DNA from 2 places in the Embleya sp. NBC_00896 genome. Region 1 is predicted to be linked to the other one. Evidence: riboswitches for the same ligand, from Rfam matches in the RefSeq annotation. Region 1 holds a riboswitch; the other holds the start of a gene.
The links. A riboswitch is a leader RNA that binds a small molecule or an ion and turns the genes downstream of it on or off. The one in region 1 is predicted to bind S-adenosylmethionine.
Positions count from the first base shown of each region.

Region 2: linked by a shared signal. The riboswitch ahead of OG928_RS24210 (aminotransferase class V-fold PLP-dependent enzyme) and the one ahead of thrC (threonine synthase) in region 1 are both predicted to bind S-adenosylmethionine.

Region 1 covers NZ_CP108776.1:4,326,601-4,332,407, forward strand. The annotation lists gene groL (chaperonin GroEL) at 181-1,806, opposite strand; gene OG928_RS19775 (cold-shock protein) at 2,251-2,454, opposite strand; gene OG928_RS19780 (ubiquitin-like small modifier protein 1) at 2,876-3,154, opposite strand; gene thrC (threonine synthase) at 3,151-4,425, opposite strand; SAM riboswitch class I at 4,442-4,594, opposite strand; gene OG928_RS19790 (glucosyl-3-phosphoglycerate synthase) at 4,789-5,766, shown strand; gene OG928_RS19795 (hypothetical protein) at 5,777-5,807, opposite strand, start outside.
Region 2 covers NZ_CP108776.1:5,331,741-5,337,547, reverse strand. The annotation lists gene OG928_RS24230 (hypothetical protein) at 1-139, opposite strand, end outside; gene OG928_RS24225 (exonuclease domain-containing protein) at 387-1,019, shown strand; gene OG928_RS24220 (rhomboid family intramembrane serine protease) at 1,092-2,015, shown strand; gene OG928_RS24215 (Lrp/AsnC ligand binding domain-containing protein) at 1,906-2,184, shown strand; gene OG928_RS24210 (aminotransferase class V-fold PLP-dependent enzyme) at 2,205-3,605, opposite strand; SAM riboswitch class IV at 3,842-3,958, opposite strand; gene trpD (anthranilate phosphoribosyltransferase) at 4,168-5,250, opposite strand; gene OG928_RS24200 (hypothetical protein) at 5,361-5,774, opposite strand.

The DNA.
Region 1 (5,807 bases):
AGCGATGCTGACGCCGCTCGGAGACCATTTCAGGGTAAGCGGACTGTGCCACTCGAACGAGCGAACACGCATCGAACACTCCGGGAAGACCCCAACACGCGAAAGAGGCGGCCCCCCGAAGGGGACCGCCTCTTTCGTACAGCGACTGACTGTGCGTCAGGTCAACCGATCCTCAGCGGATCAGAAGTCCATGCCGCCCATGTCCGGAGCGCCGCCGGCCGGGGCCGGGTTCTTCTCCGGCTTGTCGGCGATGACAGCCTCGGTCGTCAGGAACAGCGCGGCGATCGACGCGGCGTTCTGCAGAGCGGAGCGGGTGACCTTCGCCGGGTCGATGATGCCCTCGGCGATGAGGTCGACGTACTCGCCGGTCGCGGCGTTGAGGCCGTGACCCGGGGTCAGGTTGCGCACCTTCTCCACAACCACGCCGCCCTCGAGGCCGGCGTTGACCGCGATCTGCTTGAGCGGGGCCTCGACGGCCAGACGCACGATGTTCGCGCCGGTCGCCTCGTCGCCTTCGAGCTCGAGCTTGTCGAACGCGATGGTCGACGCCTGGAGCAGAGCCACGCCACCACCGGCGACGATGCCCTCTTCGACGGCGGCCTTCGCGTTGCGCACCGCGTCCTCGATGCGGTGCTTGCGCTCCTTGAGCTCGACCTCGGTCGCGGCGCCGGCCTTGATGACGGCCACGCCGCCGGCCAGCTTCGCGAGGCGCTCCTGGAGCTTCTCGCGGTCGTAGTCCGAGTCCGAGTTCTCGATCTCGGCGCGGATCTGGTTCACGCGACCCGCGACCTGGTCCGAGTCACCGGCGCCGTCGACGATGGTCGTCTCGTCCTTGGTGACGACGACCTTGCGGGCGCGGCCGAGGAGTTCGAGACCGGCGGTGTCGAGCTTGAGGCCGACCTCCTCGGAGATGACCTGGCCACCGGTGAGGATGGCGATGTCGCCGAGCATGGCCTTGCGACGGTCGCCGAAGCCCGGAGCCTTGACGGCGACGGACTTGAAGGTGCCGCGGATCTTGTTCACGACGAGCGTGGCCAGGGCCTCGCCCTCGACGTCCTCGGAGATGATCATGAGCGGCTTACCCGACTGCATGACCTTCTCGAGGAGCGGGAGGAGGTCCTTCACCGAGGTGATCTTCGAGTTGACGATGAGCACGTAGGCGTCTTCGAGGACGGCCTCCATGCGCTCCATGTCGGTCGCGAAGTACGGCGAGATGTAGCCCTTGTCGAAGCGCATGCCCTCGGTGAGCTCGAGCTCGAGACCGAAGGTGTTGCTCTCCTCGACGGTGATGACGCCTTCCTTGCCGACCTTGTCCATGGCCTCGGCGATCATCTCGCCGATCAGGGGGTCAGCGGCGGAGATCGAGGCGGTGGAGGCGATCTGCTCCTTCGTCTCGACGTCCTTGGCGAGCGCGAGCAGCTGCTCGGAGACGGCCTCGACGGCCTTCTCGATGCCGCGCTTGAGGGCCATCGGGTTCGCGCCGGCGGCCACGTTGCGCAGGCCTTCGCGGACGAGCGCCTGGGCGAGGACGGTCGCGGTCGTCGTGCCGTCACCGGCGACGTCGTCCGTCTTCTTGGCGACCTCCTTGACCAGCTCGGCGCCGATCTTCTCGTACGGGTCCTCGAGCTCGATCTCCTTGGCGATGCTCACACCATCGTTCGTGATGGTGGGCGCACCCCACTTCTTCTCGAGCACGACGTTGCGGCCCTTCGGGCCCAGCGTGACCTTGACGGCGTCGGCGAGCTGGTTCATCCCGCGCTCGAGGCCGCGGCGCGCTTCCTCGTTGAACGCGATGATCTTGGCCATGTGGTGAAGTCCTCCCAGAACGGGGGTGAGTGCCGGACCGCACAGGTGCCCGCGACGGACGACCCGACCACCGTGAGGATCCCTCCCTCACGGGCGCCGAGCCTCACCGGCCCGGTCCGTTTCTGTCACTCTCACATCCAGAGTGCTAACGCCAATGATTAGCACTCGACCATGCCGAGTGCAAGCGCAACGGCCGGTCCCGACCCGCACGCGCCCACCCGCGCGCGTGTCGCACGAAGAACCCGTGCGCGAGCACCGGTGCGTGGACCGGCGCGCGGCGCGTGACGGCCATCCGGCGGGAGGCGGCGCACAACGACCGGGGCCCGGCCCCCGCATGGCGGGAAGCCGGGCCCCGGTCACCGATCACATAGGAGCGTGTGATGCGTGTGTCGTGCAGTCCGTGGTGTGGACCGTTTCAAGCAGAGGAGCGGATAGCCCCCTGGTTCAGGCGGTGACGCGGACCATGTCGGCCTGCGGCCCCTTCTGCCCCTGCGAGATCTCGAACTCGACTCGCTGCCCCTCCTCGAGCGTCCGGTACCCGTCCATCTGGATCGCGCTGTAGTGGACGAAGACGTCCGCACCACCGTCGACCGCGATGAAGCCGTACCCCTTCTCCGCGTTGAACCACTTGACGGCGCCCTGAGCCATTCCTAACTCCCCTGTTACTGGCCCTTTCACGGATACTGCACGCCGCAGCTCCGGGTTCGTATCCAGAAGGTCCCGGCCTTCTGCTACGACCGCGGCTGAATGTATCCGGACGGATGCCCGGAGCAACAGGTCAATCGGACGAGAATTCCCGGATGAATAAAGCTCTCATATTCCGCAAATCAACAGGAAAGCCGTATTTCAATTCATCAGGAATGCGATCTTCGGAACATATCGGATGTGATCCCGACCACGGGTTTACCGACATGCCGCCGTCAAAGGCAGGAAATGGGCCCGGGTAAACCCGTGTATCGCACAACCGTCGGGGGAACCAAGAAATCCGCCACACGGGGCTCCGTGTGGCGGATTTCTTCATTCCGTTTCGGGTCCGGACGATGAAGATCCGGGCCGTCGGCCTATGTCGTCAGCAACCGCCGGCGACCGCCGGGATGATCGAAACGCTGCCGCCATCGGGGATGGCGGTGGCGAGACCGTCGGCGAAGCGCACGTCCTCGTCGTTCACGTAGAGATTCACAAAGCGGCGCAGCTTGCCCTCGTCGTCGAGGATGCGCGCGCGAATTCCGGTGTTGTCCTTTTCCAGGCTGTCGAGGACCTCGGCGAGGGTCGTCCCCTCGACCGCGACCTCGGCCGCCCCACCCGTGTAGGTGCGCAGGATCGTCGGGATGCGAACGGAGACGCTCATGCCAGGCCGGCCTTTCGGAAGGAATCAAGGGTGGGTCGAATGGTCGCGGTGGGGCCGGTGGTCGGCGTGACCGCGTCCAACGTCTTGAGGCCGTCACCCGTGTTGAGCACGACCGTCTCGGCGTCCGGGTCCAACTGCCCCGACGCGATCAGCTTCCGCAGGCAGCCGACCGTGACACCGCCGGCCGTCTCGCCGAAGACGCCCTCGGTGCGGGCGAGCAGCTTCATCGCCTCGACCACCTCGACGTCGTTCACGTCCTCCACCGCGCCGCCGGTGCGCTTGCACACGTCCAGCACGTAGGGACCGTCGGCGGGGTTGCCGATCGCGAGCGACTTGGCGATGGTGTCCGGCTTCACCGGGCGGATCACGTCGTGTCCGGCCTTCCACGCGGCCGACACCGGGGAGCAGCCCGTGGCCTGCGCGCCGAAGATCCGGTACGGCGCGTCCTCGACCAGGCCGAGCGCGATCAGCTCGCGGAAGCCCTTGTCGATCTTGGTCAGCTGAGAACCCGACGCGATCGGGATCACGATCTGCTCGGGCAGTTTCCAGCCGAGCTGTTCGGCGATCTCGTAGGCCAGCGTCTTGGAGCCCTCGCCGTAGTACGGCCGCAGGTTCACGTTGACGAAGCCCCAGTCCTCGCCGGCCGGGTCGCCGATGAGCTCCGAGCAGAAGCGGTTGACCTCGTCGTACGTGCCTTCGATCGCGACCAGCTCGCCACCGTAGACCGCCGCCGTGACGACCTTGCCGGCCTCCAGGTCGGAGGGGATGAACACGCAGCTGCGCAGCCCCGCGCGGGCGGCAGCGGCGCCGACCGCGCCGGCCAGGTTGCCGGTCGAGGAGCACGAGAGGGTGGTGAAGCCGAAGGTGCGGGCGGCCTCGACGGCGATGGCCACCACACGGTCCTTGAACGAGTGGGTCGGGTTCCCGGAGTCGTCCTTGACGTGCAGGTTCCGGACGCCCAGCTCGCGGCCGAGGTTCTCGGCCCGGACGAGCTTGGTGAAGCCGGGGTTCAGGTTGGGCCGCGACGCGACGTCCGCGGACACCGGCAGGAGCGGCGCGTAGCGCCAGATGTTGTTCGGGCCCGCCTCGATCTGCTCGCGCGTCACGGTGCCGAACTCGTAGGCGATCTCGAGCGGTCCGAAACAGGACTCGCACGCGTACTTCGGGCCGAGCCCGGTGCGTTGACCGCACTCGCGACACGACAGTGCGACGGCGGGGCCGAAGGAGGTGGGGGTGGCGCTGCTGGTGCGGGTGGCGGTGGGTGTCGCCATGGCGAGGGCCTTTCTGTCCTCATCTTTACCCGTGGGTTTCCACGGGCCGGACTTGGCACCTGTCCGATCCGTCAGCACTCGCTCGCGCCGAAAGCGCGTCACGAGGAATGACGATCGGATGGTTGCCGGGGCTTCAACGGGCCGTTCCCTCTGCCCCTCTGGATGAGCTGCTATGGCGGTGGACACACCCTTCGCCGGGTGGCCGGTCCGCGTTTGTCCGGCGCGACGTGCGATCGTCGTATCCGGTGACGACGACTGTAACCGAACCGGTGCCGCGTCGATCATCCGGTCCACCTCGCGAGACGATAAAGGGTGGAAACGACCGAGGCCGGAACGTCGGCCGACGACAGGGGATTTTCGAACGTGCAGCCCGAGGTGAGTGCCTGGCTTCGGCGACGGTCTTCCGTCGCCGCCGACTGGCCCGTCGACCAGCTTCTTGACGCCAAACGTGACACCCGGGTCAGCGTCGTCCTGCCCGCGTTGGACGAGCAGGCGACCGTCGGCGACATCGTCAAGATCATCCGGACCGAGCTGATCGAGCGCGTGCCGCTCGTGGACGAGCTCGTGGTCGTCGACTCCGGATCCGCGGACGACACCGCCCGGGTCGCCGCCGACGCGGGGGCGCGGGTCGTGCACCGCGACGAGATCCTGCCCGCCGTACCGGCCGTGCGGGGCAAGGGCGAGGTGCTGTGGCGCTCGCTCCTGGTCACCGACGGGGACGTGGTCGCGTTCGTGGACGCGGACCTGAAGGACTTCTCCGCCGACTTCGTGACCGGCATCCTGGGCCCGTTGCTGACCGACCCGTCGGTGCAGCTGGTCAAGGCGATGTACGACCGCCCGCTCGAGATCGGCGACACCATCGTCCCCGCCGGCGGCGGTCGGGTCACCGAGCTGGTCGCGCGGCCCCTGCTCAACCTGCACTGGCCCGAACTCGCGGGCTTCGTCCAGCCGCTCGGCGGCGAGTACGCGGCCCGTCGCTCGCTGCTCGAACAACTGCCCTTCCCGTGCGGCTACGGGATCGAGACAGCGATGCTCGTGGACACCCTGCGCCTGGTCGGCCTGGACGCGATGGCGCAGGTGGACGTGGGCGTGCGGCGACACAGCCACCAGGACGAGGCGGGTCTGGGCCGGATGTCGGCCGAGATACTCCAGGCCGTCGAGCGCCGCCTGCGACGCGGTCCCACCGGCACGCACCCGGTCGAGCTGAGCACCGCGCTGACCCAGTTCGAGCGGGACGAGGGCGGCTTCCGGCAGCGCACGCACGACGTCGCGGCTCGGGAGCGGCCGCCGATGGCGACCGTCCCCGAATACCGCGAGCGCACCCGCCACGCGCTGCGCTGACCGCCGCCGATCAGCCGCGGACGACCTCCGCGGCCTTGCGC
Region 2 (5,807 bases), 1.0 Mb from region 1:
CCTCGACCCGCGCCGCGCCGGCGAGGTCGAGGTGGGTGAACTCGACGGCCCTCGTGGTCCGCGTGACGTCGAAACGGGTCAGGTTGCCGCACAGCGAGCAGCGCCACCGGGTGTCCTCGGTGGGGGCCTGGATCGACATGCGTGTTCCCTTCCTGTTCTTGGCTGCGAACCTTTTCCGGATCGCGAGTTGTCCGCGTACACCCATGATGCCGGGCTGCGAGAGGTACCTGGGCGCGGCCGTGTCAGGCCGGAAACGTACCGTCCGGTACATGAGCAGCACCGCGCACCGGGATTGCCGGTCACGAGGTTCGGCGGGTCAGGGCTTGCCGGCGGCCGACTCGCCGCGGCGTCCCCGCCCGCCGGACAGTATCGTTCCGGGCCACGAGTTGCGAACCACGGCCGGGTCCCGAGCGGCCCGCGACGAGGTCGAGCGGCAGGTGTTCACGGTCGTCGACCTGGAGACGACCGGCCTGGATCCGCAGGAGGCGCGGATCACCGAGATCGCCGCGGTGCGCCTGCGCGGCCCCGACCGACTGGGCGAGTTCGCGACGCTCGTCTCCCCCGGCGTCCCGATCCCGGAGTTCATCACCGACCTGACCGGGATATCCGACGACCTGGTGGCCGACGCGCCGCCGCTGCGGCTCGTGCTGCCGGCATTCACGCGTTTCGCCGAGGGCGCCATCCTGGTCGCCCACAACGCCCCCTTCGACGTGGGCTTCCTGCGTACCGCCAGTACCGCGTGCGATCGGCCCTGGCCGGAGTTCCCGGTCGTGGACACGCTCGCGCTCGCCCGCGCGCTGCTGCCGCCGGGCACGGTGCCGAACATGCGCCTGGGCACGCTCGCGCGGTTCTTCGAGGCCCCCGCCGATCCGACCCACCGGGCCCTCGCCGACGCCCGGGCCACCGCGCACGTGCTGCGCGCGTTCATCGGGCGGATGCACGAGAGCGGCCGGCACGAGCTGTCCGATCTGCTGGCACTCGGCCGGCCTCGGGCGCCGCAAACCGTGCCGAACGGGTGACGCCCGGGCGTGTCGGTCGCCCATTCGCCCACTGTCCCTGCCCCGATCCCGACCCCGGGTGACGATCGGGGCATGGCGATTCCGGTCCGCGATCGGCCCCCGACGCCGCGAGCGCCGGTGGTCACCTACGCGCTGATCGCGATCAACGTCGTGGTCTTCCTGCTCGGCCCGGTGTCCGGCTTCGGCCCTCGCGCGGCCACGTTCGAGCAGCAGGTGTGCGCCGAGGCGCGCTACTTCCGTCTGCACGGCGCGATCCCCGCAGAGTTGCTGACGAACCGGCCGCTCGGCCACCCGTCCCGGGTCGTGGGCACCGACCGCGGACCGGTCGTCTGCGCCCCCACCGACCCGGGCGCGAAGATCCCGGTCCGGTCGGCCCTGTTCGCGCTGTTCGTGCACGGCGGTTGGCTGCACCTGTTCGGCAACCTGCTCTTCCTGTACGTGTTCGGCGCGCACGTGGAGAACCGGATGGGCCGGATCCGATTCACCTTCTTCTACCTGCTGACCGGGTGCGTCGCGACCTACGGCTACGCCGCGACGGCGCCGGACTCGGTACAGCCGCTGGTCGGCGCGTCCGGCGCGATCGCGGGCGTGCTCGGCGCGTACCTGTGGCTGTTCCCCAGGGCCCGGGTCACGAGCCTGGTGCCGGCGCTGTTCTTCGTCCCGCTGCGCTTCCCGGCGTGGGTCGTCCTGGGCTGCTACTTCGGCGTGCAGGGGCTCTATCTGCGGGGCATCGGCGTCGAGGGGGACGCCGTGTACGCGTACGCGGCACATCTGGTCGGCTTCGCGGTCGGCTTCGGATACGCGTGGTTGCGCTACCGGCACCGCCCGGCGGCCCCGTGGCGACTAAGCTCGGGCACCTTGTCGTCGAGAGCCGGAGGACTGCCCCGTGATCACCGCGATCGTGCAGGTCAAGACGCGCGTGGACCAGACCCCGGAGATCGCGGAGGCGATCGCCGCGATCGAGGGCGTGAGCGAGGTCTACTCGGTGACCGGTGAGTTCGACCTGATCGCCATGGTGCGCGTCCGCGCCCACGACGACCTGGCCGAGGTCATCCCCGGTCGCCTCAACAAGGTCCCGGGTGTGGAGGCCACCACGACCCACATCGCCTTCCGTACCTATTCCCACCACGACCTCGAAGCGGCCTTCGCCATCGGCCTGGAGTAGGTCTCCCGGGCGGCCGCCGCTCAGGCCGGCAGCCCGCGGGGACCGCGGGGGTCCGAGTCCGGGACGCAGCGACCGCCGTCGACCGTGTAGCTCCAGCGCGCACCCCGCCGCACGAGTTCGCGGACGGCGGCGGCGAACCGGTCGAGGTGCTCGACGGGCGTGCCCAGACCGAAGCTGACCCGGATCGCGTTGAGGTTCTGCTCACCCTCGGGCGCGTCCGGGGACCCACACTCGGTCGGCTGGTCGGCCCGTCCGCCGAGCAGGTGCCGCACCAGCGGGTGCGCGCAGAACAGCCCGTCCCGCACGCCGATTCCGTATTCGGCCGACAACACCGCGGCGAACCGCGAGCTGTTCCACCCCTCGACCACGAACGACAGCACGCCCACGCGCGCCGACTCCGGACCGAACAGCTCCAGCGTCCGCACCTCGGGGATCTCCGCGAGCCGGGCGCGCAGTCGCGCCAGCAGCGCCTCCTCGCGCGCGACCAGCGCGTTCGGCCCGGCCTCGGTGATCGCCCGACAGGCCGACGCGAGCGCGTAGGCCCCGATCACGTTCGGCGAACCCGCCTCGTGCCGCGCGGCGCCGCGGTTCCACTCGACGTGGTCCAGCGTCACGGCCTTGCTCGCGCCGCCGCCCGCGAGGTACGGCTCCGCGGCGTCGAGCCAGTCGGCCCGCCCCGCGAGCACGCCCGATCCGAACGGCGCGTACAGCTTGTGCGCCGACAGTGCGATCCAGTCGACGTCCAGGTCCTCGACCGACACCGGGTGGTGCGGCGCGAGCTGCGCGGCGTCGAGCACGATCCGCGCGCCGTGCCGGTGCGCGACCTCGGCCAGCTCGGCGACCGGGAAGATCTCGCCGGTCACGTTCGACGCGCCGGTCACGCACACCAGGCGCGGCCCGTCGCCGGACCCGGCCAGCGCCGCCTCGAGCGTCGCGATCGCCTGCTCCGGCGAGGACGGCGCGGCCAGCTGGGTCACCCCGGCGTGCCGGCGCCACGGCAGCAGCGCCGCGTGGTGCTCGGTCGCGAAGACGAACACCCGGGTGCCGCGCGGCAGTACGGAGGCGAGCAGGTTGAGCGAGTCGGTGGTGCCGCGGGTGAACAGGAGCGTGTCGTCCGCCCGCAGCCCGAGGAACTCCGCGACGGTGGCGCGGCTCTGCTCGTACAGGTCGGTGGACAGCTGCGAGAGGTAACCGGCGCCGCGGTGCACGCTGCCGTAGTAGGGCAGGTAGGCGGACACGTCGTCCCACACCCGCTGTAGACACGGCGCGCTCGCCCCGTAGTCGAGCGCGGCGTACTCGACCTCGCCGCCGGTCACCAGCGGAACGAGCACGTCCCGGCCGACCACGGGCAGCGGCGCGGCGATCGCGACGTCACAGTCGAGGGGGGAGGCGGCGGAGGCGGAAGCGGTGCTGACGGTCATGGCGAAACTCCTCGGCAGGCTCGAACCACCGACGCCCCTCTCGATGTCGATACATCGACATGAGTGGAGGGCTGGCGATCCGCTGTGAAATGTGGTCTCGGAAAAGCGACGCGCGACTATTCAGCGCGTACGGAATGGGCGAATTGCCCGTTTCGAGAAAGAGATTTCACGCCATCACATGCTCCCCAGGTACAGGACCCCGGGTCGCATCGAGCGATGCCTGCCGTCATACGAGGGGTCCGCGCTTGCCAGGGCGCCTTGCGACGCCTGACCGTGTCATCACCCGGGGCACCCCACCGCGGAGCGAGGGTTGCCGGACAGCAAGCCGGGGCTTTCCACTGTCACTCGTGACCTGCGCAGAATTATTACCAGAGGGATCGCTTTGCGCAACGACGAACCCATCGGTTCCACATACTGGACACCCGGCACCTCACCCGCGATCGCCGAACGGACCCTCCCGAGCCCGCCCGACTCCCCCCGGCCCGCCCGGCGTTCGAGGGCAACCGGGAGCGGGCCACGTCGAGCCCGTCCGGCGATCGGGGACGGCACCGCGATGCGCGCCCTACCCGCGCGCGAACCCCCGCGTCGTCTCCACCCAGCGCTCGAGCGCCGCGTGCGCCGCGCCCGAGTCGATCGCCTCGGCGGCCCGCTCGATCCCGGTCGCCAGTTGCTGGGTCAGCGACCCCTCCCCGGTGCCGAGCGCGGCCAGCGCCGCGGCCGAGTTCAACAACACCGCGTCCCGCACCGGCCCTTGCGCGCCCGCGAGCAGCTTGCGCGCGACCTCCGCGTTGAACGCCGCGTCACCGCCCCGCAGCGTCTCGATCCCGTTGAGCGCGATCCCCAGGTCGCGCGGGTCCACCCGGTCCTCGCGCACGTCGCCGTCCCGCACGATCCACACCTGCGACGTGGTCGTGACGGTCAGCTCGTCCAGCCCGTCGTCGCCGCGGAACACCAGTGCGGTGGCGCCCCGATCGGCCAGCACACCGGCCACGATCGGCGCCATCCGCAGGTCCGCGACCCCGATCGCGTGGAACCGCACCCGCGCCGGGTTGGTGAGCGGGCCCAGGAAGTTGAACGTGGTCGGCACCCCCAGCTCGCGCCGCGCCTGCGCCGCGTGCCGAAGCGCCGGGTGGAAGCGCTGCGCGAAGCACAGCGTGATGCCCGCCTCGGCCGCCGTCCGGGCCACCTGTTCCGGCGTCAGATCCAGCACCACGCCGAGCGCTTCGAGCACGTCGGCGGCCCCGCTCGACGAGGACGCCGCGCGGTTGCCGTGCTTGACCACCGTCTCGCCGGTGCCCGCGACCACGATCGCGGACATCGTCGAGATGTTCACGGTCCGCGCGAGGTCGCCGCCGGTGCCGACGATGTCGACCGTGCGACCGGGGACCTCGATGGTCGACGCGTGGGCGTACATCGCCTGCACCAGGCCCGAGACCTCGTCCACGGTCTCGCCCTTGGCCCGCAGCGCGACCACGAAGCCGGCGACCTGCACCGGCGTGGCCTCGCCGGTCATGATGTGGTCCATCGCCCACGCGGTCGCGTCGGCGGGCAGGTCGTCGCCACGCATGAGCGTCGCGAGGATGTCCCGCCAGGAACGGTCCGCCGGGTTGCCACCGCTCTTGTCGGCCGAGATCGAGGCACCCATGGTCCGCTCCCGCTGTGTCATCGGATAAGTCCGCGACAGCGTACCGACCACACCTCGCCTCACCGGTGCCTTATCCCGACCCGTGGACAGCCCCGCCGCCCCAGCGCCTCCTAGGCCGGCTGACGCCCCGCGATTCGGTCGCGCATCAGGCCCGCCGCCGCGTCCGCGAGCGTGCGCGGGTCGAGCGGGTGCGCGACCACCGCGTCCGCGCGACACCACGTCGCCAGCCACGCGTCCTGCGGGCGGCCGACCAGGGTCAGCACGGGCGGGCAGTGGTAGATCTCGTCCTTGAGCTGACGGCACACCCCCATGCCGCCGGCGGGAGCGGTCTCCCCGTCCAGGATCACCAGGTCGATGCCGCCCTTGTCCATCGCCTCGATCACCGCGGGCTCGGTGGCGCACTCCAGGTACTCGACGAACGGCACGTCGACGGCGGGCCTGCGCCCGAGCGCGAGGGTGACTTTCCGTCGGGTGTTGCGGTCGTCGCTGTACACGAGGACGGTCATGGTCTCGCCGCGCGTCATGTCCACCTGCCTGTGTCTAGGTACGGGACAACA